3 regions of the Streptomyces sp. NPDC031418 genome follow, and region 1 is predicted to be linked to each of the others. Evidence: riboswitches for the same ligand, from Rfam matches in the RefSeq annotation. Region 1 holds a riboswitch; each other region holds the start of a gene.
What was found. A riboswitch is a leader RNA that binds a small molecule or an ion and turns the genes downstream of it on or off. The one in region 1 is predicted to bind cyclic di-AMP.
Positions count from the first base shown of each region.

Region 2: it holds a riboswitch for cyclic di-AMP, as region 1 does, so the genes downstream of both, ACZ5CZ_RS26950 (transglycosylase family protein) here and ACZ5CZ_RS30475 (M23 family metallopeptidase) in region 1, are expected to answer to the same signal.
Region 3: it holds a riboswitch for cyclic di-AMP, as region 1 does, so the genes downstream of both, ACZ5CZ_RS23365 (C40 family peptidase) here and ACZ5CZ_RS30475 (M23 family metallopeptidase) in region 1, are expected to answer to the same signal.

Region 1 covers NZ_JBVIJC010000024.1:3,333-12,661, reverse strand. The annotation lists gene ACZ5CZ_RS30485 (M16 family metallopeptidase) at 1-732, shown strand, start outside; gene ACZ5CZ_RS30480 (M16 family metallopeptidase) at 729-2,117, shown strand; cyclic di-AMP (ydaO/yuaA leader) riboswitch at 2,378-2,541, shown strand; gene ACZ5CZ_RS30475 (M23 family metallopeptidase) at 2,554-3,297, shown strand; gene ACZ5CZ_RS30470 (GntR family transcriptional regulator) at 3,495-4,181, shown strand; gene ACZ5CZ_RS30465 (HPr family phosphocarrier protein) at 4,329-4,610, opposite strand; gene ACZ5CZ_RS30460 (bifunctional acetate--CoA ligase family protein/GNAT family N-acetyltransferase) at 4,788-7,940, shown strand; gene ACZ5CZ_RS30455 (DUF5998 family protein) at 8,079-8,675, shown strand; gene ACZ5CZ_RS30450 (alkaline phosphatase family protein) at 8,675-9,329, shown strand, end outside.
Region 2 covers NZ_JBVIJC010000019.1:86,404-95,732, forward strand. The annotation lists gene eno (phosphopyruvate hydratase) at 1-603, opposite strand, end outside; gene ACZ5CZ_RS26950 (transglycosylase family protein) at 1,017-1,727, opposite strand; cyclic di-AMP (ydaO/yuaA leader) riboswitch at 1,731-1,903, opposite strand; gene ACZ5CZ_RS26955 (transglycosylase family protein) at 2,086-3,213, opposite strand; gene ACZ5CZ_RS26960 (cytochrome P450 family protein) at 3,392-4,708, opposite strand; gene ACZ5CZ_RS26965 (nucleoside triphosphate pyrophosphohydrolase) at 4,812-5,837, opposite strand; gene ACZ5CZ_RS26970 (SurA N-terminal domain-containing protein) at 5,972-6,625, opposite strand; gene ACZ5CZ_RS26975 (serine/threonine-protein kinase) at 6,795-8,288, opposite strand; gene ACZ5CZ_RS26980 (hypothetical protein) at 8,327-8,971, opposite strand; gene ACZ5CZ_RS26985 (N-6 DNA methylase) at 9,156-9,329, opposite strand, start outside.
Region 3 covers NZ_JBVIJC010000015.1:144,688-154,016, forward strand. The annotation lists gene ACZ5CZ_RS23350 (C40 family peptidase) at 1-530, opposite strand, end outside; gene ACZ5CZ_RS23355 (hypothetical protein) at 906-1,325, shown strand; gene ACZ5CZ_RS23360 (hypothetical protein) at 1,412-1,765, shown strand; gene ACZ5CZ_RS23365 (C40 family peptidase) at 1,813-3,171, opposite strand; cyclic di-AMP (ydaO/yuaA leader) riboswitch at 3,179-3,351, opposite strand; gene pcrA (DNA helicase PcrA) at 3,614-6,082, shown strand; gene ACZ5CZ_RS23375 (M23 family metallopeptidase) at 6,371-7,804, opposite strand; gene ACZ5CZ_RS23380 (esterase/lipase family protein) at 8,025-8,876, opposite strand; gene ACZ5CZ_RS23385 (cobalamin B12-binding domain-containing protein) at 9,100-9,329, shown strand, end outside.

The DNA of each region.
Region 1 (9,329 bases):
TTCGGTTCGATCCCGTCCCACGACGGCAAGCCCGCCCCGCGCGACGGCTCGCTGCCGGACATCATCGGCGAGCAGCTGCGCGAGGTCGTCGTCGAGGAGGTCCCGGCGCGCGCCCTGATGGCCGCCTACCGCCTCCCGCACGACGGCACGCGCGCGTGCGACGCGGCCGACCTGGCCCTGACCGTGCTCGGCGGCGGCGAGTCCTCCCGGCTGTACAACCGTCTGGTGCGCCGCGACCGTACGGCCGTCGCGGCCGGCTTCGGCCTGCTGCGCCTGGCGGGCGCCCCCTCCCTGGGCTGGCTGGACGTGAAGACCTCCGGTGACGTCGAGGTGCCGGTCATCGAGGCCGCCATCGACGAGGAGCTGGCCCGGTTCGCCGAGGAGGGCCCCACGCCGGAGGAGATGGAGCGCGCCCAGGCCCAGCTGGAGCGCGAGTGGCTGGACCGGCTCGGCACGGTCGCCGGCCGCGCCGACGAACTGTGCCGGTACGCCGTCCTGTTCGGCGACCCGCAGCTCGCCCTCACCGCCGTCCAGCGCGTCCTGGAGGTGACCGCCGAGGAGGTCCAGGAGGTCGCCAAGGCCCGGCTGCGCCCCGACAACCGCGCGGTGCTGGTCTACGAGCCGCTGTCCGCCGAGTCCGCCGAGCACACCGAGGAGGCGGGGCGCGGCGAGGACCCGGAGCAGGAAGCCACCGTAGAGGCCGGTAACGAGAACGAGGAGACGGCCAAGTGACCGAGCTCGCCACCATGGAGTTCCACCCCCAGCCGCAGCCGGGCGAGGCCAGGCCGTGGGCGTTCCCGGCCCCGGAGCGCGCCACGCTGGGCAACGGCCTGACCGTGCTGCGCTGCCACCGCCCCGGACAGCAGGTCGTCGCCGTCGAGGTGCTGCTGGACGCGCCGCTGGACGCCGAGCCGGCCGGCCTGGACGGCGTGGCCACGATCATGGCGCGGGCCTTCTCCGAGGGCACCGACAAGCATTCCGCCGAGGAGTTCGCGGCCGAGCTGGAGCGCGCGGGTGCCACCCTCGACACGCACGCCGACCACCCGGGTGTCCGGCTCAGCCTGGAGGTCCCGGCCTCCCGTCTGGCCAAGGGCCTCGGCCTGCTCGCCGACGCGCTGCGCGCGCCCGCCTTCGCCGAGAGCGAGGTCGAGCGGCTGGTCCGCAACCGCCTGGACGAGATCCCGCACGAGCTGGCCAACCCCTCCCGGCGCGCCGCCAAGGAACTCTCCAAGGAGCTGTTCCCGGCGACCTCGCGCATGTCCCGGCCGCGGCAGGGCACCGAGGAGACCGTCGAGAAGATCGACGCGGCGGCCGTGCGCGCCTTCTACGACCGCCATGTGCGCCCCGGTACGGCCACCGCGGTGGTGGTCGGCGACCTCACCGGTGTCGACCTGGACGCGCTGCTCGGCGACACCCTGGGCGCCTGGACCGGCACCCCGGGCGAGCCGCGCCCCGTGCCGCCGGTGAGCGCCGACGACACCGGGCGCGTGGTGATCGTGGACCGGCCCGGCGCCGTCCAGACCCAGCTGCTCATCGGCCGGGCCGGCTCCGACCGGCACGACCGGGTGTGGCCCGCGCAGGTGCTCGGCACCTACTGCCTGGGCGGCACCCTCACCTCCCGCCTGGACCGCGTCCTGCGCGAGGAGAAGGGCTACACCTACGGCGTGCGCGCCTTCGGACAGGTCCTCAGGTCGGCTCCGGACGGCACGGGCGTGTCGATGCTCGCGATCAGCGGCTCGGTGGACACCCCGAACACCGGCCCGGCCCTGGACGACCTGTGGAAGGTGCTGCGCACCCTCGCGGCGGAGGGCCTGACCGACGCCGAGCGGGACGTCGCCGTGCAGAACCTGGTCGGTGTGGCGCCGCTGAAGTACGAGACGGCGGCGGCCGTCGCGAGCACCCTGGCCGACCAGGTCGAGCAGCACCTGCCCGACGACTTCCAGGCCACGCTGTACCAGCAGCTGGCCGCGACGGGCACGGTGGAGGCCACGGCGGCCGTCGTGAACGCCTTCCCGGTGGACCGCCTGGTGACCGTGCTCGTCGGTGACGCTGCGCAGATCAAGGCGCCGGTCGAGGCGCTCGGCATCGGCGAAGTCACCGTGGTGGCGGCCGAGTAGCCGAACGCCGCGCGGCGGCCGGGCACGGCCTGGCGGCAGTGCACGGGCGTGGGGCCCTGACGACCTACGGGCCGTCAGGGCCCCACGGCATTCCCGGCTGTTGCACCGTGTTCCCCAGATGCCCGGTTTGGGGCGGAGGTTGCCCGTCTGCCCTGTGGGATGCACTACAAAAACGGTGATCTGTTTGGGGTTTGACTTCGCCGCCCCTTAGCGTCGTCCGGGCTGTTCGTCGGTAGACAGTGCGCCGCGCCCGCGGCACCGGACAGCCATCGCCGAGTCCCCGTACGGCGCGAGCCAGGGGAGCCGGGGACCCACAGCAGTCCCTGGGGTGAATCGGACGCCCGCGCGTGAGCGAGGGGGTCCGTAGGAGACCTTCCTGCTCCGAACCCGTCAGCTAACCCGGTAGGCGAGAGGGAAGGAAAGGAACAGCCACTTCATGGCGTTCATGTGCGCCACCGGGAAGCACCGCAAGCCCGGCCGGGTCAAGCGCACCACCGCTCAGGCGGCCGGTGTCGCGGCCCTCACCACCACCGGGGTCATCGGCACCCTCGCGGCCTCTCCGGCGCTCGCCACGGAGAACTCCGTCGAGCAGACCGGCCTCACCCCGGTCCTCACCGTCAGCGACGACGTCGCCCGGCACATCGACGCGCAGGCGGCCGCCCAGAAGGAGGCCGCGCAGCAGCAGGCGGTCGAGCGGGCGGCGGCGCAGAAGGCCCAGCAGGAGCGCGTGGCCGCGGCCCGTGCCGCCCGCGCGGCCGAGCGCGCGCGGCTGAACGCCTTCGTCGCGCCGATAGCGCACTCCTACGTCTCCACGGGCTACAAGGCCAGCAGCTCCCTGTGGTCCTCCGGCTCGCACACCGGCATCGACTTCCACGCGGCGACCGGCACGCCCGTGCTCGCGGTCGGCTCCGGCACCGTCGTCTCCACCGGCTGGGGCGGCGCGTACGGCAACCAGATCGTGATCCGGATGGCCGACGGCATGTACACCCAGTACGGGCATCTGTCGTCCATCGGCGTCACGGTCGGTCAGAAGGTCACCCCGGGCCAGCACATCGGGCTGTCCGGCGCGACCGGCAACGTCACCGGACCGCACCTGCACTTCGAGGCCCGTACGACCCCGGAGTACGGCTCCGACATCGACCCCGTCGCCTACCTCCGCACGCACGGTGTGAACGTCTGACCCGGCCTCGCCCGGCATCGGCGGCCCCGGCCCATCGGCCGGGGCTTTCGCCGTTTTTCGCAGTGTCCGCCTGATCCGCTGTCCAAAAAATATCCCTGGATTCCGGCCCGCCATCGGAAATTCCGGCTCATTGCAATAGAGTCACGGAACACACGTCCATCGTCGACGTTTCACGGGGATTAAGGCGGAGGTCGGTCATGCGTATTCCGGCGCACTCGGTGTGCACGGCCATCCGGGACGACATCGTCGCGGGTGTCTACGAGCGCGGCGGCCGCCTCACCGAGGATGTCCTGGCCCGCCGCTACGGCGTTTCCCGGGTCCCGGTCCGCGAGGCGCTGCGGACCCTGGAGGCCGAGGGCTTCGTGGTGACCCGCCGGCACGCGGGCGCGTGCGTGGCCGAGCCGACCGAGCAGGAGGCCGCCGACCTGCTGGAGATGCGGATGCTGCTGGAGCCGCTCGGGGCGGCGCGGGCCGCGCAGCGGCGCACCGAGGCCCATCTGAAGGTGCTGCGCGGCCTCGTCCGGCTGGGCCAGGAGCGGGCCCGGCGAGGTCACAGCGAGGATCTGCGCTCGCTGGGGGGCTGGTTCCACGAGACGCTCGCCCAGGCCTCCGGCAGCCCCTCGCTGACCTCGATGCTCACCCAGCTGCGGCACAAGATCGCCTGGATGTACACGGTGGACGCCACGCCGAGCCCGGTGGACTCCTGGGCGGAGCACGGCGCGATCGTGGACGCGGTGGCGCGCGGCGACGGCGAGCGCGCGCGTGCGCTCACCGCCCTGCACACCGAACGCACCACGGCCGCGCACCGCCTCCGTTTCTCCGCCGCGGCGGAACGTGTGAGGACTTCGCAACACGCCGTAAACACGCCGAGCCTGCGGCATTAACACGGACGCCGTATACAAAGAAGAGTAATTCGGTGGCAGTGTATTTCCGCTGCCCGAATTACGGTGTGCTCGCATCGTCGCGGAAAACGAAGGAGCCGCGCCGCCCGGAAAAGGGCGGCGCGGCTCCGGCATTCAGTGGGCCGATGTTCAGACCGTTTCGGGCAGCTCTTCCAGGCCCTCGGCGACCAGCTTGGCCAGCCGGTCCAGGGCGGCGTCCGCGCCCTCGGCGTCGGAGGCGAGGACGATCTCCTCGCCGCCCTGGGCGCCCAGGCCCAGGACAGCCAGCATCGAGGCCGCGTTGACGGGGTTGCCCCCGGCCTTGGCGATCGTCACCGGGACGCCTGCGGCCGTGGCGGCTCGGACGAAGATGGAGGCGGGGCGGGCATGGAGGCCCTCGGCCCAGCCGACGTTGACGCGGCGCTCAGCCATGTGTTGCTGCCCTTCGGAGTTCAGGGTTGTCTAGACCAGTTTCCCATATCGTGAAGCGTGCCCGGGGCGGACCCGCGCCCACCCCGGTGTGTCCCCGGACCGCGGCCTCGGTCCGGGTTTTCGTCCTCCACAGACTGCCTCGCGCCGTTGTCGTACGCGAGCCGTACTCTGGGGCCCATGCAGACCTCGGCGGACCGGCACGGCCGGTACGAGTACCCCGCCCACTGGGAGGCGGACGTGGTGCTGCGCGACGGAGGTACCGCGCGCATCCGGCCCATCACCGTTGATGACGCCGACCGCCTGGTCAGTTTCTACGAGCAGGTCTCGGACGAGTCGAAGTACTACCGCTTCTTCGCGCCGTACCCACGACTGTCCGCCAAGGACGTCCACCGCTTCACGCACCACGACTTTGTGGACCGGGTGGGGCTCGCCGCCACTGTCGGCGGCGAGTTCATCGCCACCGTACGCTATGACCGCATCGGCGCCGACGGTATGCCCGCCTCCGCCCCCGCCGACGAGGCCGAGGTCGCTTTCCTGGTGCAGGACGCCCACCAGGGCCGCGGAGTCGCCTCCGCGCTCCTGGAGCACATCGGCGCGGTCGCGCGCGAGCGGGGCATCCGCCGCTTCGCCGCCGAGGTGCTGCCCGCCAACACCAAGATGATCAAGGTGTTCACGGACGCCGGGTACACCCAGAAGCGCAGTTTCGAGGACGGCGTCGTCCGCCTGGAGTTCGACCTCGAACCCACCGACCGGTCCCTGGCCGTCCAGCGCGCGCGGGAACAGCGCGCCGAGGCCCACTCGGTACGCCGGCTCCTGGTCCCCGGTTCCGTGGCGGTCGTGGGCGTCGGCCGCGCCCCCGGCGGGGTCGGCCGCAGCGTCCTCGGCAACATCCGCGACGCCGGCTTCCCCGGCCGCCTGTACGCCGTGAACCGGGCCTTCCCCGAGGATCTCAAGGAGGTCGACGGCGTGCCCGCGCGCCGCTCGGTGCGGGACATCGAGGGCCCTGTCGACCTCGCCGTGGTCGCCGTACCGGCAGAGCACGTGCCCGGGGTGGTCGCCGAGTGCGGGGAACACGGCGTCCAGGGACTCGTCGTGCTCTCCGCCGGATACGCCGAGAGCGGGACCGAGGGACGCGAACGCCAGCGGGCGCTCGTCCGGCAGGCGCGCACGTACGGCATGCGGATCCTCGGCCCCAACGCCTTCGGGGTGATCAACACCGCCCCCGGCGTCCGGCTGAACGCCTCCCTGGCGCCCGAGATGCCCCGCCCCGGCCGCATCGCCCTGTTCACCCAGTCCGGCGCCATCGGCATCGCCCTGCTGTCCCGGCTGCACCGGCGCGGTGGAGGGGTGACCGGGGTGACGGGCGTGTCCAGCTTCGTGTCCGCCGGCAACCGCGCCGACGTCTCCGGCAACGACGTCCTCCAGTACTGGTACGACGACCATGACACCGACGTCGTCCTCATGTATCTGGAGTCCATCGGCAACCCGCGCAAGTTCACCCGGCTCGCCCGGCGCACGGCCGCCGCCAAGCCGCTGGTCGTGGTGCAGGGCACCGGCACGGCGCCGCAGGGCCACGCGGTACGGGCCACCCGGCTGCCGTACGCGACCGTCTCCGCGCTGCTGCGGCAGGCCGGGGTGATCCGCGTCGACACCATCACCGAGCTGGTCGACGCGGGCCTGCTGCTCGCCCGGCAGCCGCTGCCCGCCGGCCCGCGCGTGGCGATCCTCGGCAACTCCGAGTCGCTGGGCGTGCTGACGTACGACCGCTGTCTGGCGGAGGGGCTGCGGCCGGCGCGGCCGGTGGACCTGACCACGGCGGCGACGGCGGAGGACTTCCACCGGGCGCTGGGCGCCGCGCTGGCGGACGACACGGTCGACTCCGTCGTGGTGACGGCGATCCCCGCGATCGGTGAGGGGTCGCCGGGGGACGCGGAGCTGGCGGAGGCACTCAGGTCGGCCTCGGCCGCGGTGCCGGGAAAGCCGGTCCTGGTGGTGCACGTGGAACTGGGCGGCCTGGCGGAAGCGCTCTCGGCCGCGACGAGCACGGCCCCCCAACCCGCAACACCGGCACCCGGCACCGAGGCCGCCTCATCGGCCCCCGGCACCGCGCCGCGGGCCGTGGCAGTGGGGCAGGGCACCGAGGCCGGTGCCGCGAGCACCGCATCCGAGCCCCCCGGCGCCGAGCGCGTCGCCCAGGAGCCCCGCCGTCCCTCCGGCCGCCCGCCCGTCGCGGAACCAGGTGCGCCGCCCACCGCGGGAGCGGAAGCGTGGCCCACCGCGGGACCAGGTGTGCCCCCCACCGTCGGAGCGAATGCGCGGCCCACCCCGGCGGCGGACGCGCCGCCCACCACGGGAACGAATGCGCGGCCCACCCCCGGAGCGGCTGCGCCGCCCAGCCCAGTCGCGGATGCGCCTCCCCCGGCCGGCCCAGCTGTCCCCCCGCCCGGCCCGGTCCTCCCCGACGACGGCCGTCTCATTCCCGCCTACCCCGCCGCCGAGCGTGCCGTGCGGGCGCTCGCCGAGGCCGTGCGGTATGCGCAGTGGCGGCGGGAGGCGGCCGATCCCGGGAAGGTGCCCGAATACGACGACATCGACGAGAAGGGGGCCGCCCGGCTCATCGGGGAGCTGCTCGCGCGCGGGGAGGGCCTCACGATCTCCGAGGCGGAGACCTGCGAGCTGCTCGGCAGGTACGGCATCCCCGTGCGCCGGGCGCTGCCCGCGCCCACCCCGGACGCCGCCGCCGAGGCCGCCCGCACCCTCGGCTACCCGGTCGCCCTGAAGGCCACCGCCCCGCACCTCAGGCACCGCGCGGACCTCGGAGGGGTCCGGCTGGACCTCGCCGGCGAGGAGGAATTGCGCCGGGCGTACGCCGAGTTGACCGAGCTGTTCGGAGCGCCGGAGGAGCTGCGCCCGGTGGTGCAGGGCATGGCACCGCGCGGCGTCGACACCGTCGTACGCGCCGTGATCGACCCGGCGGCCGGGGCCGTGCTGTCCTTCGGGCTCGCCGGGGCCGCCTCACAGCTGCTCGGGGACATGGCGCACCGGCTGATCCCGGTCACCGACCGGGAGGCCGCCTCCCTGGTGCGGTCCATCCGCACCGCCCCGCTGCTCTTCGGCTGGCGCGGGTCCACCCCCGTGGACACCCCCGCGCTGGAGGAGCTGCTGCTGCGCGTCTCCCGGCTGGTGGACGACCACCCGGAGGTGGTGGCGGTCACCCTGGAACCGGTCGTCGTCGCCCCGCACGGCGCGAGCGTCCTCGGCGCCACCGTACGGCTCGCACCGCCCCCCGCCCGCGACGACCTCGGCCCGCGCACACTGCCGGCGTACTGACCCGCCGCCCGCGACCGGGACGGCCGGCGAGGCTCTCCGGGGAGCCGCCGGGAACCGCCCCGAGGCCCCGGAGCGCGCCCGCGCGGCCCGCCCCGGGTCTGTACGACTGTCCCGGACCCCCCTTGCCCACGGACTAGGATGGACGCCATGGCCAAGACCAGTACGACGACCCAGGGGCTGCGCGCGGCGATCGAGCGCAGCGGCTACTACCCGGCCCTCGTGGCCGAGGCGGTGGAGGCCGCTGTGGGCGGCGAGCCCATCCGGTCGTACCTGGTCCACCAGGAGACCACGTTCGACCAGAACGAGGTGCGCCGGCACGTCACCGTGCTGGTCCTCAGCACCAACCGCTTCATCGTCAGCCACACCGACGAGCAGGCCGCCGACAACACCTCCCCGACGCCGTACGCCACCACCTCCACCGAGTCCGTGAAGCTCGACCGGATCTCGTCGGTCGTGGTCAGCCGTGTCGTCGCGAACCCGGAGCAGTACACCCCGGGCACCCTGCCCCGCGAGGTCGTGCTGACCATCGGCTGGGGCGCGGTCAACCGCCTCGACCTGGAGCCCGCGGCCTGCGGCGACCCCAACTGCGACGCCGACCACGGCTACACGGGCAGCTCCACGGCGGACGACCTCAGCCTGCGCGTCAGCGAGGCGGGGGACGGCCCGGAGACGGTGCGCCAGGCGCTCGCCTTCGCGCAGGCCATCTCGGAGGCGACCGCGGACATCGCCCGCTGATGTCCCAGCTCTCCGCCTGGGACCACCCGGAACCGCTCGCCCTGGACACCGCACCGCTGCCCGAGTACGGCACCGGCTCCCTCGCCGACCTGCTGCCCACGCTGGCCGCCGGGATGGGCGTGCCCGGCCTGACCGCGACCATCCCGGAGCTGACCGCGGCCGACCGGGTCTGCGTCTTCCTGATCGACGGGCTCGGCTGGGAGCAGCTGCGTGCGCACTCCGCCGAGGCCCCCTTCCTGACCTCCCTGCTCGCCGGCTCGCGCGGCGGCACCGGCCGCCCGCTGACCGCGGGCTTCCCGGCGACCACCGCGACCTCCCTCGCCTCCGTCGGCACCGGGCTGCCGCCGGGCGCCCACGGCCTGCCCGGCTACACCGTGCGCAACCCGGCCACCGGCGCGCTGATGAACCAGCTCCGCTGGCAGCCGTACACCGACCCGCGCCCCTGGCAGCCGTACCCGACCGTCTTCCAGCTGGCCCACGAGGCCGGGGTGCACGCCGCCCAGGTCTCCTCGCCGCTGTTCGAGAACACCCCGCTCACCAAGGTCGCGCTCAGCGGTGGCACCTTCCACGGCCGGCTCACCGGTGAGGAGCGCATGGACCTCGCGGCCGCGCAACTCGCCGCCGGGGACCGCTCGCTGGTGTACACGTACTACT
Region 2 (9,329 bases), on a different contig from region 1:
GCCGGTGGCCAGGCCCTTGTTCTTCAGGACCTTCTTCAGGGTGTGGTAGACCTCGGCACCCCAGCGCAGGGCCTCGGAGAAGGACTCCGCGCCGATCGGGGCGATCATGAACTCCTGGATGTCCACGTTGGAGTCGGCGTGCGAGCCGCCGTTCAGGATGTTCATCATCGGCACCGGCAGCAGGTGCGCGTTCGGGCCGCCCAGGTAGCGGAAGAGGGGGAGGTCGCTGGCCTCGGAGGCGGCGTGGGCGACGGCGAGGGAGACGCCGAGGATGGCGTTGGCGCCGAGGGAGCCCTTGTTGTCGGTGGCGTCCAGGTCGAACATGGCCTGGTCGATCAGGCGCTGCTCGGTGGCGTCGTAGCCGACCAGCTCGGGGCCGATCTGCTCGATGACGGCCAGGACGGCCTTCTCGACACCCTTGCCCAGGTAGCGGTTCGGGTCGCCGTCGCGGAGCTCGATGGCCTCGAAGGCGCCGGTCGAGGCGCCGGACGGGACGGCGGCACGACCCGTGCTGCCGTCGTCGAGGCCGACCTCGACCTCGACCGTGGGGTTGCCTCGGGAGTCCAGGATTTCCCGGGCTACGACGACGTCGATGGACGGCACGAGCATCTCCTTCTTGGATGTGACGCTGGAAGTGCGGGGCGGTCTGCCTTACGGCTGTGCCTTGCGACTAGAGCCTAACCGCCCCAGGGCCATCGGCCAGCCGACCGACCGGCCCGTGGACGGGGAAGGACACGCAGACGGTACCCATTGTTCACCGTCGGAACAAAGGGGGGTGCGGAAGAACAGCGGACGACGGCTCGGCAAAGAGGACGACGGCTCGGCAAAGAGCCGGGCCGGCCCGGAGTGGCCGAGGGCCGGTCATGGAAAAGCCCCGCCCCGGCGCGTACGGGGGAGAACGCGCCGGGGCGGGGGGCCCGCGGGGACGGGGGGTCGGCCCTCACCGGGGCTTCACTCGGCGACGAGTGTGGGGGGCCCGGTGGTGAGGGCGCTGTGGCTCTGCGCGGGGCCGCGGGTCACTTCAGGTGCAGCTGCTGGCCCGGGTAGATCAGGTCGGCGTCCGTGACGATGTCCTTGTTCAGGTCGAACAGCTTCTTCCAGCCGCCCTGGACGTGGTGCTTCTCGGCGATGGTGCTGAGGGTGTCGCCCGCGACGACCTTGTACTCGCCGTCGCCCTTCTTGACCTTCTTGCCGGTCGGCGTGGTCACGGTCTTGCTCGGGGACGGGGTGGTGCGCTGGGTGGAGCGGGTGGCGGCCTGCCCGTCGGTGGAGCGGCTGGTGGTGCCGGTGCTCTTGGTCGTGGAGCCGGTGCTCTTGGTCGTGGAGCCGCCGGCCGGGGCGGAGCCGTTGTACGGCGTGCTCGTCAGGCCCGTGCCGCAGACCGGCCAGGCGCCCTTGCCCTGCGCGGCGAGGACCTTCTCGGCGACGGAGATCTGCTGCGCCTTGCTGGCCTTGTCGGCGGTCGAGGCGTAGGCGGTGCCGCCGTACGCGGCCCAGGTGGAGGCGGAGAACTGGAGACCGCCGTAGAAGCCGTTGCCGGTGTTGATGGCCCAGTTGCCGCCGGACTCGCACTGGGCGACGGCGTCCCACTGGGAGGCGGTGGCGGCGGAGGCGTTGCCGGCCGCCATCAGCGGGGCGGCGACGGCGGCACCGGCGACACCGGCGAGTGCGACGGCGCGGACGGCCTTGGACGGACGACGGTGCTTGCCCTTGCCGGAAAACAGCATGGATCATCCCCTCACCGACGCCTGCGAGGTGAGCTGTCGGGTTCGGGCCGGTTGAGTTGCCCGGCCGCACTCCGCTTGCGCGGGGCGCGGCTTCACCCCAAGCCGGTTCCGGCCTCAACGGCCGGTCACGGCACCTACCTTGGTTCCCCCGCTCCTGCCTGCGGCGCTCGAAGCGACGACTGTTCCCGGGTGGCCGCTGGCAGGATTCGGCGTTGCGACCGCCGGGGCTCGCGGTGGCGAGCGGTCCTGACCGTAGACACGCGATCGGCGGAATTTCAAAGACGATCAGGGCTTCTGAGACTCATCCCACACTTTCGCCAAAACGGACATTAGCGATCAAGCGGGGCGTCAACTGGCCCTAATTTACGCCCGTTTCGGTACCGACTTTCAGCGTCTGACCGGCACTGATGTCGTTCGGGTCGGACCCGATGGACTTCTGGTTCTCGGCGTAGAGGGCATGCCATCCGCCGTCGACCCCAAGGGAGTCCGCAATGGAGGTGAGAGAGTCCCCCGCGCGCACGGTGTAAGTCTCCGGCCGACGGGAGGCATGGCGGCCCGAAGCGGCGTCGTTCTGATCGTTTGTCACGCTTTCGTCCGCACTGTCCCCACGGTGACGCCCGCCACTGCCGAGCGAACCGGTGTCCACCAGGCTCCAGGAGCCGGCGCTCTGCTGGGTCGGGTCCGGATCGTCCGCTTCCGGCGCGTCCGGGGTGGAAGTGTCGCTTTCCTTGGGGTTCTGGCTGCCGGTCGGCGCGGAGGTGCCCGGCTTCGGGGTGCCGCTCGGGGTGGAGCCGTGCGCCTTGCCGTGGTGCGCGCCGGAACCCTTGCCCGTACCCGAGGAGGGGGTCGAGGCGGGGTCCTGGGTCGAGGTGGAGGGGCCGGAGGAGCCGGCGCCGCCGGAGCCGGTGCCGCTGTCCGTGCCGGAACCGGAAGCCGAGCCCGTCGAGTCCGCCGAACCGGTCGAGCCCGTCGAGCCCGTCGTCGGGTCGGACGACGTACCCGAATCCGACGAGCCGGACGAACCGGAGCTGTCCGTGGAACCGGACGCGTCACCCGTGCCGCCGGAGCCACCGGAGCCGCCGACGCCCGTGTCGACGTCCACCGAGCCGGAGTTCGCGGTCAGCCCGGACAGCAGGGCGCAGGTGGCCCAGGGCGTGGTGCCCTTGTCGGCGAGGATCTTCTCGGCGACCGCGATCTGCTGCGAACGGCTCGCCTGGTCGGGGCTGCTGGCGTAGCGCGTGCCGCCGTATTTGGCCCAGTCGTCCTGGGATATCTGGAGACCGCCGTAGTACCCGTTGCCGGTGTTCGCGCTCCAGGAGCCGCCGCTCTCGCACTCGGCGACCTTGTCCCAGGTGGTTCCGTCGGCCGCGTTGGCGCTCGCGGCGCCGAGGAGCGGGATCGCGATGGCGGAGCCGGTCACTCCGGCCGCGACGAGGAGGGCCGGAGCCTGACGGGGGCGACGGTGACGACCGTTCCCGGAGAGCATGCGGAAGCCTTTCGTGCGACAACAGGAGCGGCGTGGCGGTTGGTGCGGGGCGCCACGCTGATGGGTGAACGTATCGGCAACGATCACTTGTCACAAGTTCATGCCGCGCAGATCACGTGAAGATCACAGAGCTGATGGTGTGTCACCTCGCCCCGCGGGGTATCGGGTCGGCCGGTGTTCAGGCGCGCGGCGTGAACTCCACCGGCAGGGTGCGCAGGCCCCGCATGATGAGCCCGCCGCGCCAGCGCAGCTCGGCCGGATCGGCCGCGAGCCGCAGGTCGGGCAGGCGGGTGAACAGCGTGGCGAGCGCGCTCTGGCCCTCCAGCCGGGCGAGCGGGGCGCCCAGGCAGTAGTGGATGCCGTGGCCGTAGCCGAGGTGCTGGTTGTCCCGTCGGCCGAGGTCCAGCACGTCCGGGTCGGCGAACCGCTCCGGGTCCCGGTCGGCGGCGGCGAGCACCACGAGCACCGGGTCGCCGGGGGCGATGTCCTGGCCGCCGATGGTCAGCGGCTCGGTCGCGAACCGCCAGGTGGCCAGCTCCACCGGGCCGTCGAAGCGCAGCAGCTCCTCGACACCGGTCTCCAGCAGGTCCCGTTCGCCGCGGGCCAGGGACGCCTGGAGCCGGGTCCGCTGGCCGGGGTGGGTGAGCAGCGCGTAGGTGCCGTTGCCGATGAGGTTGACGGTCGTCTCGAAACCGGCGAACAGCAGGATGAACGCCATCGCCGCGGCCTCGTTCTCGGTGAGGTGCTCGCCGTGGTCGGAGGCGCGGATGAGACCGGAGATGAGGTCCTCGCCGGGCACCGGCTCCGCGGGCAGCGCCGCGCGCTTCTTGTGGATCAGCTCGGCGAGGTAGCCGCGCATCTTCTTGACGGACCGCGCGACCCCGCCCCGGGGTCCGCCGCCGTGCCGGATCATCATCCCCGCCCAGTCCCGGAAGTCGTCCTGGTCCTCGCGCGGGACACCGAGCAGGTCACAGATGGCGTAGATGGGCAGCGGGAAGGCGAACTCGTGGATGAGGTCGGCCGAGCCCCGGGCCGCGAACCCGTCGATGAGGCGGTCGGTCAGCTCCTGCACCCGGGGCGCGAACTCGGCGACCCGGCGGGGCGTGAACGCCTTGCTCACCAGCCGGCGCAGCCGCGTGTGGTCCGGCGGGTCGATGTTCAGCAGGTGCGTCATCAGCTCGGCCTTGCGCTCCCCGGGGATACCGGTCTTCCCCTTGGCGTGCGCGGGCTCGTCGTGGTGCGCCGGGTTCTTGCTGAGCCGCTGGTCGGCGAGGGCCTGCTTGGCATCGGCGTACCGGGTGACCAGCCAGGCCTCGACCCCGCTGGGCAACCGGGTCCACCGCACCGGCGCGTGCTCCCGCAGCCACGCGTAGGCGGGGTAGGGGTCGGCGGCGAACTCCCAGCTGAAGAGGGCGGGAGGGGCGGGAGGGGGGACGGGTCCGGGGGTGCCGGGGGTGGCGTCGGGGGTGGTCGGGGGGTGGGGCAGCTCGGTCACCTCTCGACGGTATCCGGCTGCGCCCCCTTCCCCTCGCGCCTCCCCCTTGTGACGCCTTCTCCCCTGGTACGCCTTCTCCCCTTGTTGCACCTTCTCGTGCCTGTTACGCCTTCTCCTCCGGCAGTCCCTCCGCCGCCCGTATCGCGTCGCGGTAGACGCGGGCCGCCGCGCGCAGGGCCGCCTCCGGGTCGGTGCCGTTCGCCTCGGCGTGGGCGGCCAGGGCGAGGAGTTCATAGCCGACGCCCTCGCCCGTGGGCAGCGGGACGTCCAGGCCGGCCGTGCGGGCGCGGGAGGCGAGCTTGGCGGCGAGGGCCAGGCCGGGCTGGCCGAGCGGGACGCCCTCGGTGACCGAGTCGCGCTGCTTCTCCTCGGCCTTGGTGCGCAGCCAGTGCGCCTTGACGTCCTCCGGGGTCTCGGCCTTCTCGTCGCCGAAGACATGCGGGTGGCGGTGGATCAGCTTGGCGACGATGCCGCCGGCCACGTCGTCGATGGAGAACGGCGCGTCCGGGTGCTCCTCGGCGATCCGGGAGTGGAAGACCACCTGGAGCAGCACGTCGCCCAGCTCCTCGCGCAGCTCCACCCGGTCCCCGGCCTCGATCGCCTCGACCAGCTCGTACATCTCCTCGATGCCGTGCTTGGCCAGGCCCTCGTGGGTCTGCCGGGAGGACCACGGGCACTCGGCCCGGATCTGGTCCATCACCTGGACGAGGTCGAGCACGCGCGCGCCCGGCAGGTCGTAGGAGGCGGGCAGCAGCTCCAGCTCCGGCATGGCGACACGGCCGGAGCCGGCCAGCCGGGCCAGGCCGTCGGTGAGCGCGGGCTCGCCCTCGCCGGTCGCCACGACCACCACCGTCCGCCCACCCGCACAGGCGTCGACCAGCTCCTGTGCGGTGGGGGCGGCCTCGGCCACCGCTATCCCGGCCTCCCGCAGATAGGGCAGCTGCGGATGCGCGCCGTCCGCGCAGAGCACGGCGTCGGCGGCGTGCAGGGCCTGCCAGGCGGGCCAGGACAGCAGGCCGGGGGCGACCCGGTGGCTGGTGGTGAGCAGGACGACGCGACCGGGGCCGGCGGACCCCGCGGGGTCGGCGGCGGGGCCGGTGCCGGTGGCTTCGCGGATGGATTCGTTCACGATCCGAACGTAACCCACCGCGGAACCCGAGCGGATCCGGTTATCCACAGGGCGAAGGGATCCTGTGATCGTATGACCGGCTGGTGGTCCTCCGCGGCTCCTCCGCGGCTCCTCCGCGGCTCCTCGGCCGCGTCCTACGCCGTGAGCGGCTGTCCGCCCGACACCTCGGTGACCTCCCGCACCCAGGGCGTCTTCGCGTCCACCCGGCTGCTCTTCTGCACGTCCCAGGCGCCGTAGCGCGGGTTGAGGTCGACGTGGAGTTCCGCGGACGCCTTGGCCAGGGCCTTCCAGAAGGCGGGCTGGGAGGCGTCGGTGCCGAGCTTGGCGCCGAGCTTCTGCGCCTCCAGCCGGAGCCGCAGATTGTCGTCGAGACGGGCCGGCGCGATGCCGTACTTCTGGAGCCAGGCCGTCTCCAGCCCCTTGGCGCCGCCCGCCTGCTGCTCCAGCCCGGTGCGCAGCTGCTGGAGCTCCTTGGGGGTGACCGTGACGCCCTCGTCCTGCGCGGCCCGGTGCAGCACCCGGTCGAGCACCATGTTGTGCAGGGTGTCCCGGGTGAGGCTGCTGGTGGAGGCGAGAACCTGCTGGTACTGGCTCTCGTCCGGCACCGCGGCCCGCTGTGCCCGGCGGACCTCGTTGACGCGGCTCTCCAGCTGGGCGACGGTGATCCGCTGTCCTCCGACGACGGCGGCCGCGCCCGGATGCGCATCGTTTCCGCAGGCGGTCAGGAGGGGCGCCGCGGCGGCGATCGCGGCGGTGAGGACGAGCGCGGTGCGACGGCGGCGGTGCAAGGAAACCTCCAAGGGGAGATTGTGCGACGGTGCACAAAGTCTTGCGGTGATCGATGGTAGGCAGCGGCACTGCTCCGGCCAACCCATTCGACCAACGATTCACCACGACTTCGGGCACCGAATCGCCCGAGAAGGCTGGAACCAGCCGCACCACCCGCGGAGGCCGGAACTAGCCGCGCACCTGTCCGAGCCACTGGAGGGTGCGGCGGATGTCCGCGGCCAGCGGGTGGGCGGGGCCCTGGAGGCGCTCCACGTCCATCAGCAGGCGCGCGAGCGTCTCGTGCGCCGAGGGCCGGTCGCCGAGGGCGAGCAGCAGATGGCCGATGCGGCGCCGGACCTCGTGGGCGAGCTGCGGATCACCGGAGACGTACTGGTTCTCGTAGTACGGCAGCAGCGCGCGGTACTCGGCGAGCGCCGCCGCCGGCTCGCCCAGCTGCTCCAGGCACTGCGCGGCCTCGTAGCGGAAGCGCAGCGACTGCGGGTCGGCCTGGCCGGCCTCGGCGGCGCGTTCGTCGGCGAGCCGGCGCAGTTCGGGCAGTGCGCGCCGGTACTGGCCGTCGTCCATGAGCGTCGCGGCGTACTGCTTGCGCAGCGTGCGGACGACCGGGGAGTGCTCGCCGTGCTGTTCGGCGGCGGCGGGCAGGATCGCGCCCAGGATGTCCACGGCCTGGGTGATGCGCCCCTCCCCCAGCAGCCGCTTGACCTCGTCCACGGCGGCGGCGACATCGGGCTTGCCGGCCGCCGCGGGCGCCGGGGCCACCGGGGCGGGCTGCGGCGCGGGGGTCCGCGCACGGTCCGGCCAGGGGGCGTGCGGGCGCAGGAAGGGGCGGGTGGGGTCCAGCGGCGCCCCGGTGGGGGTCCCGCGCGCGGGCAGCAGCCGCTCCAGGTCCTCGTACACCTCCTGCGCGGACGCCGGCCGGTGCTGCGGGTCCTTGGCGAGCAGGCGCAGCACCAGGGTCTCGAGCGCCTCGGGGACCTCGGGGCGGATCCGGCGTACCGGCAGCGGGGGCTCGTACAGGTGCCGGTGCAGCACGCCCAGCGCCGTGGAGCCCACGAACGGCACGTCACCGCTGAGCAGTTCGTGCATCAGCACACCGAGCGCGTACAGGTCGGTGTACGGGCCGACCGCGCCGCCCATCGCCTGCTCGGGCGCCATGTAGGCGGGCGAGCCGATCGGCGAGCCGGTGTGGGTCAGCCGGGTGGTGTCGGTGTCCATGACCGAGGCCACGCCGAGGTCCAGGACGGTGACCGTGCCGTCCTGCTTCACCATCACATTGCGCGGCTTGAGGTCCCGGTGGACGATCGGCACGGCGTGCACGGCGCTCAGCACAGCGCACAGTTGCGCGGCCACCGCGACCGTCCACTGCCACGGGTACGGGTCGTGCTCGGCGAGATGGTCGGACAGGTCGGCGCCGTCGACGTACTGCATGACGAGGAACAGCTCCTCGCCCTCGCTGCCCGCGTCATGCACCGTGACCAGGCCCGGATGGTCGACCTGCGCGGTGACCCGGCACTCGCGCACGAACCGGCGGCGCAGCTCGTCCGCCTCCTGGCCCGCCACCTTGTCCGGGCGCAGCAGCTTCACCGCCACGCGCCGGTCCAGCCGCTGGTCGTACGCCGTCCACACCTGGCCCATGCCGCCCTGCCCGATGAGCGTGGACAGCTCGTACCGGCCGGCGACGACACGTCCGGTCGCCACGCTCACCGTCCGCCCTCGGGGTGGCCCTCGGGGCGGCTGTCGTGCTTGCGCAGATAGTCGCTCAGCTCGTCCAGCTCGGCCCGCACCTGGTCGATCCGCGCGGGGGCCGGACGCTGCGGCGGCCCGGGCACGGGGGCCACCGGGCCCACGGGGCCTACCGGTGCTGCGGGTCCCACCGGCACGGGCGGCGTGACCGGCGGAGCCGGAGCAGCGGGAACGCCCGGCGCGAGGTACGGGACCGTCGGGACCGTCGGGCCCGGGTAGCCGTACGCCTGCGCCGGCCGCTGTGCCGCGTACGCCTCCTGCCACAGCCCGTAGTGGCGGATCTCCGCCGCCAGGTAGTACGCGATCGTGCCCACCAGGGTGCCCAGCAGGAGGATCATGCCCGCGTTGCCCCGGACGGTGGTGATCTCGTCGCCGGGTTCGCTGCCTATCAGCGCGGTGCTGACGATGTCGGTGACCAGGACGGCCCCGAACAGACACCAGTCCAGCACCCGGCGCGTGACGATCGCCAGCCGCAGCAGCATCGCCCAGGACAGGAAGCCGATGCTGAGGATGCCGAGCCCGACGAACAGCACACGCAGGATGACCAGCCACGCGGTGTGCGGCGGCTGTTTCACCGGCTGTCCGAGGCCGTGGCCTTGCATGGCTGCTCCTGTTGCCTTCAGCGGGCGTGCGGTTCCGCCGGCGCGGGCCGCGCGGGCGGGCAACGCCGGTCGTGCGATTGTCGCTTCGAGCATATGGCCCGACACGGACAACCGGTCCGCGTTGTACCGAACCGTTGTCCGGGGCTCTGTCCGGGGCTCCCACGGCGGAACGGCCGGTCAGGGCTCAGTCGGGCGCGACCGTGCCGTCGGTGAGCCCGTCGTACATCCCGCGCACCAGCTGCTCCCCGAGCCGGCTCGCGTGCCGCAGCGCCCGCTCGAACTCGTCGAGCGCCCGGAACCGCGCCCCGTAGCGCCGTTGTTCGTCCAGCGGGAGCCGGGGCAGCTGGAGCCGGCGCAC
Region 3 (9,329 bases), on a different contig from region 1:
GCCTGCCGGGAGCGCAGCGACGCCAGCTCGACGCGGGCGGCGCCGCGCAACCGCTCGATCTCCCGCAGCTGTTGCCGTACCCGCGAGACCGCGGCCGCCTGCCGGTCGCCGGCCCGCTCGGCGAAGGCGGCGCCGTCCAGATACCGGTCCGGGTCGCTGGACAGGGCGAGTTGCCAGGCCGGATCGATGCCGCCGGAGCGGTACTGCGCCGCGGCGAACGAACCGAGCGCCTCCCGGGCCGAGTTGAGTTTCTGCTCCTTGCGGGCGGCCTCGTCGCGCAGTGAGTTCAGCCGCCGCTGCCCGGCGTCCGCCTTCTCCTTCGCCCCGTCGTACTTCTCGGTGGCGTCCTCGGCCTCCTGGTACAGCTTGTCCACCTTCGCCTTTACCTGCGCCGGCGTCAGCTGCGGCTCCGCGTGTCCCGTGCCGTCGAAGGCGGTCGCGGTGGCCGCGCCCGCCAGGGCGAGGGTCGCGGCCGTGCGGGCCGTATGGCCTCCGAGGGGGCGTTGCCGGGGCTTGCGATGCGCTGCCACCTGGACCGTCACGTCCTTCCGTCCGGGTCGTACGAGCGGGCCGTCCGGGCCCCGGCGGCGGCCGGCACAGGGGGAGCGGGCCGCCGCCGGGCCTTTCTCGGCGGTGGTGGCCGGCTGCCGCCCCTGGCCGGGCGGCGTTGGGGAGCCGGTCACCTGGGGGAGGACGCTAGGCCTGACGGTGACAAGTCGGTAACGCGGTGTACGGAACTGGTCGGGAGGGACCGGATCCCAACCGAGGATGACCGAATGCGCCGCCCGGAGTCGTCGCCTTCACGCAGCGTGGTGACCGAAGCGCGGAAAAGGGAGACGGGGGAGGGTGATGGGGTGCTATGGCACGGATATATGCAAGATCGACAGCGGTGTAGGGAGCCGAGAGTGGACCCGGGACACCGGCATGCCGGCATCCGGCTTCCTGAAGGGTCCTGGTGGGACTGGGACGTCATTGCCTGGGACGCGGCCGAGTTCCGGCTGGCGGCCGGGTATGACCTCAGCTACTCCCACGGCCTGGAACTGGTCTTCGGGGACCCGGCCTTCGTCACGTGTCCGGCGCAGTTCGCCGACCCGGTCTTTCGCACCCCGTCGGAAGACGAGCTCGCGAGAGTCACTCGTCAGCTTGGTGAGATACCGCCCGTGCTCCTCGCCTTCGAGGCGGACGCGGGCGGGCCGGAGCCGGTCTCCTGTCTGATCGCTGCGGAGCGGGTTGAGGTCGTACAGGAAACCGTCCTGCGGTACTGGCGTGCCGACGCGGTTCCCGGGCAGCGGTTCGCGCCGTGGGTACGGCCGCCGGCGCTGTAGGAGAACCGGGCGGGTGGCCCCCCGCCTGGCGGGCACGGCACCCTGCCGTCCGGGGGGCTGTGGGGGACGAATTAGGCTCCGGCCCCATGGACGTACTCATCCATCTCTTCGTCGGCCTGCACATCATCGGTATCGCCGCGCTGCTCGGCGGTTTCCTCACCCAGATGAAGGCGATGGGCCAGGGCACGGCCCGGTTCGTCCCCGGGATGCTGCACGGCGCGCTGACCATGCTGGTCACCGGCGTGGCCCTGGTCGGCCTGAACCAGGCCCAGGGCGCGCACATCAACACCATCAAGATCGGCATCAAGCTGGCGCTGCTGATCGTGATCCTCGGCCTGGTCTATGTGAAGCGCGACGAGGAGACGATCGACAAGGGCCAGTTCGGCCTGGTCGGCGCCCTCACGGCGACGAACGTGTTCATCGCCGTGCTGTGGACCTGACGGCCGCCGGTGCCATGAAGCGAGTCGCGCGCCCCGGTCGTCACCGGTCAGCCCGGGCGCACCACGCTGTGGACGAGTGACTCACCCCAGCGGTACACGGAGTCCTCACGGATGTACGCGCCCGGCTCGGGGGAGTGGATCATCATGCCGTTGCCCGTGCAGAGGCCGACGTGGCTGCTGTCGTCGTAGAAGAAGACCAGGTCACCGGGGCGGGCGTCGGCGAGCGGCACGGGCGTGCCGGAGGCCGCCTGGTCCCGGGCGGAGCGCGGAAGGGTGACGCCGGCGGCCTTCCAGGCGGCCTGGGTGAGGCCGGAGGCGTCGTAGGAGCCGGGGCCGCTGGCACCGGACACGTACGGCCTGCCGATCTGGGCGCGGGCGAAGGCGACCGCCAGCTCGGCCCGGGTGACCTGGGCCCCGTACGCCGGACCGGCACCCTCCGCCCGCTTCCGCCCCGCGAGCGCGGCCGAGCGGGCGTCCGCCTCGGCGGTCAGCCGGAACAGCAGCTCCCGCGCGGTGGCGAGCTTGCGCTGGACGGCGGCCTTGGCGGTCTTCACGTCGTACGGGGCGGCGGCCGATGTCGCCGTGCCCCGGTCGGCGGCAGCCGGTATCGGCGTGCCCCGGTTGGCGACAGCCGATGCCAGCGCGCCCCGGTCGGCCATCGCGCGCGTGCCAGGGCGCTCGCCCCGCGGACCCGCATCGGTGACCTCGCCGAGCGCGTCCCGGCCCGCGTCCCGGCCGCGCGCGTTCCCGCCGGTGGTGGCCCTGGTCCGCTCCGCCGCGTCCTTCACGCGTGAGGCCAGCCGGTTCATCACCCGGCTCGGCGCGAAGTGGTCCTGCGGGAACTCATCGAGCAGCGAAGCGGCCACGTCCGGCGCAGCGGCGAACGGCACCAGGCCCGCGCGGGCCCGGGCGTGCCGCCCCGCGGGCCGGGCGCCCCCCGCGCGCGGGTCGTCCTGGCCCGGGTCGTCCCGGCGCGCTTCCGCCGCGTGCGCCGGTCGCCGCGCGGCCGACGCCTCCGCGGAAGCGGCATGGGCCCCCTGCCGGGCGGCTCCCGGCTCCTCGAAGCGGGTGCCCTGCCGGGCGGCTCCCCGCTCCTCGAAGGGCGCCCCCTGCCGGGCAGCCTCCGCCGCCTCCGCGCGGGCGCGCTGGCGGGCGGCCGCCGACTCCTGCGAGCGTGCGCGCTGCCGGGCCGCCGGTTCCGCCTCCGCGGCCGAGTCGGCGCGGCGGTAGAACTCGTCGATCTTCTTCTCGATCTCCTCCAGGCTGGGCCTGCCGTCGGGGGCGGGGACGGCCTCGGCCGTCTGGGACAGGACGGCCACGGAGGTGAACGCGGCGGTGGCCAGGGCGGGGCCGCGCAGGCCCGGTCCATGGGTGCCGCCGGGCCACGGCTTGCGGTGCGACGCCAAAAGAGGCGACTCCTTCCAACACGCCGCCTACCGGGTTAGCTGTCGGGTTCGGGCGGGTGCTTCGGAAGGGTTGCCCTACGGCGTCGTCCCGGGCGGGAGGTCGGCCGATTCACCCCAGGATCGGTGGGTCCCCGGCTCCGGGCACCCTGCGGGGCGCGCCGGATTCGGCGGAGGCCGCGCGGCCCGGCGAGGTTCGCCGGAGAGGGGTCGTGCGGCCTGACGGCAACCTAGCCAACTCGTGTGCGTCCTGTGAAGGTTGGTGCGAGGTATGTCCGATACATTTCCGTGACCTGGGGGCGCTTGTCTACGCGCGTGAGCAGGCGCTTCCGCAGCGTGAGCGGTCGGCGGGCGCCCCGCGGGCCGTGATCGGCGGGGTCGTCGGTCGGCCGGGTTCCGGGGACGGCGACCGGTTGTCGGTGGGGCACCCTAGACTCGGAGAGCGATGAGCAGCCTCTTTGACGACAGCTTCCTGGCGGACCTCCAGCCCCCGCGTGGGCACGAGGAGGAGCCCCCGCCGCCGACCGAGGACGATCACGCTCCGGAGCCGCTTCCGGACGATCTGTTCGGCGGGAAGTTCGACGTGCCGCCGGACCGGGATTCCTACTACCGCGACGGCGCCCCGCGTCCCGCCATCGACTCGGCGGCCCTCCTGGAGGGGCTGAACGAGAACCAGCGCGCCGCGGTCGTGCACGCCGGCTCCCCGCTGCTCATCGTCGCCGGCGCCGGCTCCGGCAAGACCCGCGTGCTCACCCACCGCATCGCCCACCTGCTCGGCGAGCGGCATGTCCACCCCGGCCAGATCCTCGCGATCACCTTCACCAACAAGGCCGCGGGCGAGATGAAGGAGCGCGTGGAGCAGCTCGTCGGCCCGCGCGCGAACGCGATGTGGGTGATGACCTTCCACAGCGCGTGCGTGCGCATCCTGCGCCGCGAGTCGAAGAAGCTCGGCTTCACCTCGTCGTTCTCGATCTACGACGCCGCCGACAGCAAGCGCCTGATGGCCCTGGTCTGCCGCGACCTGGACCTCGACCCCAAGCGCTTCCCGCCGAAGTCCTTCAGCGCCAAGATCAGCAACCTGAAGAACGAGCTGATCGACGAGGAGGACTTCGCCGCCCAGGCCACCGACGGCTTCGAGAAGACCCTCGCCCAGGCCTACGCGCTCTACCAGTCGCGGCTGCGCGAGGCCAACGCGCTCGACTTCGACGACCTGATCATGACGACGGTCAACCTGCTGCGCGCCTTCCCCGACGTCGCCGAGCACTACCGCCGCCGCTTCCGGCACGTCCTGGTGGACGAGTACCAGGACACCAACCACGCCCAGTACGCGCTGGTGCGCGAACTGGTCGGCACCGGGGAACACGACGAGGACGTCCCGCCCGGCGAGTACGACATCCCGCCCGCCGAGCTGTGCGTCGTGGGTGACGCGGACCAGTCGATCTACGCCTTCCGCGGTGCGACGATCCGCAACATCCTCCAGTTCGAGGAGGACTACCCGAACGCGACCACGATCCTGCTGGAGCAGAACTACCGCTCCACACAGACCATCCTGTCCGCCGCCAACGCGGTCATCGAGCGCAACGAGTCCCGCCGCCCGAAGAACCTGTGGACCAACGCCGGCCAGGGCGCCCGGATCACCGGCTATGTCGCCGACACCGAGCACGACGAGGCCCAGTTCGTCGCCGACGAGATAGACCGCCTCACGGACGCGGGCGAGGCACGCGCGGGAGACGTCGCCGTCTTCTACCGCACCAACGCCCAGTCCCGTGTCTTCGAAGAGGTCTTCATCCGCGTCGGCCTGCCCTACAAGGTCGTCGGCGGCGTCCGCTTCTACGAGCGCAAGGAGGTCCGGGACGTCCTCGCCTACCTGCGGGTGCTCGCCAACCCGGAGGACTCGGTGCCGCTGCGCCGGATCCTCAACGTCCCCAAGCGGGGCATCGGCGAGCGCGCCGAGGCGATGGTCGACGCCCTCGCCCAGCGCGAGAAGATCAGCTTCCCGCAGGCACTGAAGCGGGTGGACGAGGCGTACGGCATGGCCGCGCGCTCCACCAACGCGGTCAAGCGGTTCAACACGCTGATGGAGGATCTGCGCACGATCGTCGAGTCCGGCGCCGGACCCGCGACCGTCCTGGAGGCGGTGCTCGAACGCACCGGCTACCTGGCCGAGTTGCAGGCCTCCACCGACCCGCAGGACGAGACCCGGATCGAGAACCTCCAGGAGCTCGCCTCCGTCGCCCTGGAGTTCGAGCAGGAGCGCGGCGAGGAGGAGCGGGGGACGCTCGCCGACTTCCTGGAGCAGGTCGCCCTGGTCGCCGACTCCGACCAGATCCCCGACGAGGAGGACGGCGACGGCGTCATCACCCTGATGACCCTGCACACCGCCAAGGGCCTGGAGTTCCCGGTCGTGTTCCTGACCGGCATGGAGGACGGCGTCTTCCCGCACATGCGCGCCCTCGGCCAGACCAAGGAGCTGGAGGAGGAGCGGCGCCTGGCGTACGTCGGCATCACGCGCGCGCGGGAGCGGCTGTATCTCACGCGGTCGGCGATGCGCAGCGCCTGGGGTCAGCCGTCGTACAACCCGCCCTCCCGCTTCCTGGAGGAGATCCCGCCCACCCATGTGGAGTGGAAGCGGACCGGGGCGACCGCGCCGGTCTCGTCCGGGGTGGCGGCCTCGCTGTCCACCACCCGCTCCCGCTCCTCGGCGTCGGGTGCCTCCGGATTCGCCACCCGGCGCGCCTCCGAGAAGCCGGTGGTGTCCCTGGCGGTCGGCGACCGGGTCACGCACGACCAGTTCGGACTCGGCACGGTCGTCGCCGTGTCCGGCGTGGGCGACAAGGCCCAGGCGACGATCGACTTCGGCGACGGCAAGGCCAAGCGGCTGCTGCTGCGGTACGCGCCGGTCGAGAAGCTCTAGGGCCTCTCTTTCCGATCTTGCCGGCGTCGCGGGCCCTGGCACGCACATCTGCGGCGTTGTCGTCCCTCGCCGACTCCCCCACGCTCGGCTTCGCTCGCGCGGGGGGACCCCCATCGCGTCGACTCGGTCCTCCGCCTTGCATCTGCACGCACCAGACCCCGCTCGGGTTAGCCAGAAGGCACCGGCACCGCAGCCGACCTGATCCGAAAGAAAGGCCCTAGCAGGACGGCACCGGCGGCCGTCCGTCCGGTGCCTTACGTCGCACCGGGGGGCCCTCCGTCCGGTGCCCTACGTCGGGTCCAGGCCGTGGCTGCGCAGCCACGGCAGGGGGTCTATGGCCGCCCCGCCCGCCGGCCGCACCTCGAAGTGCAGGTGCGGGCCGGTGGAGTTGCCCGAGTTGCCGGAGTAGGCGATCGGATCGCCGGCCTTCACGGTCGTACCGGAGGGGACGCGATAGCTGGACAGGTGGCAGTACCAGGTCTGCGTGCCGTCCTTCGCCGTCAGGATCAGCATGTTGCCGTAGGCGCTGTTCCACTTGGTGGTGACGGTGCCGTCGGTGGCGGCCATCACCGTGGTGCCGTAGGCGACGGGGAAGTCGATGCCGGTGTGCACCGACATCCAGTTCACGCCCGCCTGCCCGAAGTAGGCGCTGAGCCCCTTCTGCGTCACCGGCAGCACGAACTTGGGCCGCAGCCGCTCCTTGAGCGCGGCCTCCGCGGCCGCCTTCTTCTTCTGGAGCTCCTGCTGGTTCTTGAGGTCGATCCGCTCCTGGGTACGGCTCGCCCGGTCGGCGAAGTCGTCGGCGCCGGCGGAGAGCGTCCGCAGCTGGGTGTCCAGCTTGCTGTTGGCGACCGAGGGCGCAACCGCGTGCGCGTCCGAGGCCGTGGCGGTGGTGTCCTTGCCGCCGTCGTCCGTCAGCGCGCCGACGGAGGCGGCGGCGATCCCGGCGACCCCCATCACACACGCGGAGGGCACGGCGATGGTCAGCAGCGCGGAGCGCTTGGCGGGCGTACGGCGCCGGGAACGCGTCCCGCCGCGCGCACCCGCGCGGGTCACCGGCGCCGGGGTGACCTCTTCCTGCTCCTCCAACAGCTCGGGCTGCTCGGGGAGTTCGTCCGCGGCGGGATCGTCGTACGCCACCTGCTCGAACGTCGCCGTGGGCTGCTGGTCGAACGGTTCGGCACCCTGCTCGGGCTCCGCCGGTACGGCCGTCTGCTCGGCCGGGTTCCACTGGGTGGCGTCGTACGCGCCGGTGTCGAAGGCCTGGGTGCCCCACTCCCACTGCTGGGTGGCGTCGGCGGCGCCGGACTGCTCGGGCTGGAGCCAGGCGCTCGCGTCCCACTCACCGCTGACGTCGTTGCCCGTGGCCTGCGCGGGGAAGGTCCAGGCGGTGCTGTCGTAGGCGCCGGAGTCGTAGCCGGTGTGGTGCTGGGCCGCGTACGCGTCGTGGGCCGGGACCTGGCCGGTGCCGGTCTGCCACTGCGTGGTGTCGTACGCGCCGGTGGAGTGCGGGTCGCCGGGGAGGCTGCCGAAGAGCGGGTCCGTGTCGAAGGCCGTGCCGTTCCCGGCCCCGCCGGGAAATCCGGTGGCGCCGTGGCCGCCGTACGTGGTGAGGTCGTCGTAATGGACTTCCGGTGTCCCGTACGGCGCGTAGTGCGCGGTCGAGGCGTCGGAAGCCGGGGCCGGGGTGGTCATGGTCCCCGACGGGTGACGGTCGTTCACCAACTTCTCTTTCGCCTCGACAACAGGGGCTGCCAGAGCAGTGCGGCGACTGTACCCGGCGGTATACGGGCGCGACAATCTTCGGCTGGTTTCGAGGTGGCGGGAAACGGGCAATCGGCCGTGTTTCGGGGGAGGCCGGACGCGACCTTGGCCTTCTGTTCGATGAGCGTTCGAGGTCGGGTGACCGTGCGTCACCGGCGGGCCGGTGCCGGACCGCGTCTCAGGCCACCGTCAGACCGCCCGCGCTCAGGTCCCCGGCGGGTGCCGAGTCGAGGGCCTCGCGTATCCCCGCCGCGACGGCCGGGTGCACCGGCAGGGCGAGATGCCCGATGCCGGAGACCCGGATGTTCTGCGCGTCCAGATCGGGATGGTCCAGGCAGGCCGTCTCCAGCGGCTCCATGATGGAGTCCAGGTCGCTCCAGAAGCTGACGAAGCGGGTATGGCAGCCGGGCGCGGGCCGGGCCAGCTCCTCGATGACCGCGGAGCCCGGCCGCATCTGGCGCACGATCGGATGGGCGTCGGCCAGCGGCGCCACCCGGGTCCCGGAGTGCGGCGTGCCGAGGGTGACCAGCATGCGCACCCGCAGATCGCCGCCGAGGCACTGCACGTAGTACCGCGCGATCAGGCCGCCGAGGCTGTGCCCCACGATGTCGACCTGCGCGCTGCCGGTGCGCTCGCACAGCTCCTCGATGTGCCGCCCGAGCAGCTCCGCCGCGGTGCGGATGTCCCGGGTCAGCGGAGAGTAGTTGAGCGATTCCACCCGCTGCCGGCCGTGCTGGGCGAGATGGCGGCGGAGCAGCACGAACACCGAGCGGTTGTCGATGAAGCCGTGCAGCAGCACCACCGGCGGTCCCGGCCGCACCGGCAGCTGTGCCGTGCCGTCCGCGGCGGGCGGGCCGGCCGGGCGGCGCTCCTGGGACAGGCCGGTCGGATACAGCAGCAGATGTCCGGTCAGGATCGCGGCCTCGAGGGCGGTCGCCTTGAGCAGCGCCACGGAGAGTCCGGCCAGTCTGCCCGGCCACAGCCGACGGCACAGCGGGAGGAACAGCGGCACTACCCCGGTGACCTTCATGGCCGACCTCCTGTCGGCACGCCGGGGGACGGCCCGCTCCCCCGTGTGCCCTCATGTCCCACCATGTGATTTCCCCCTCGGTGCCCCCCGTAAAACTGCCGGTTGCGGGATGCTGTGGATAACGTTCGTTCACTTCGTGACGGTGGCGGAACGCATCAAAAGTGCGGTACTTGTCGGTACGGACGGAAGCGATCGCTTCCGTGGTCCTGTGATGGAGGCAGTGATGGGTGTGGCAGCCGGTCCGATCCGCGTGGTGGTCGCCAAGCCGGGGCTCGACGGCCACGACCGCGGCGCCAAGGTCATCGCGCGCGCCCTGCGCGACGGCGGTATGGAGGTCATCTACACCGGGCTCCACCAGACCCCGGAGCAGATCGTCGACACCGCCATCCAGGAGGACGCCGACGCGATCGGTCTGTCCATCCTCTCCGGCGCCCACAACACGCTGTTCGCGGC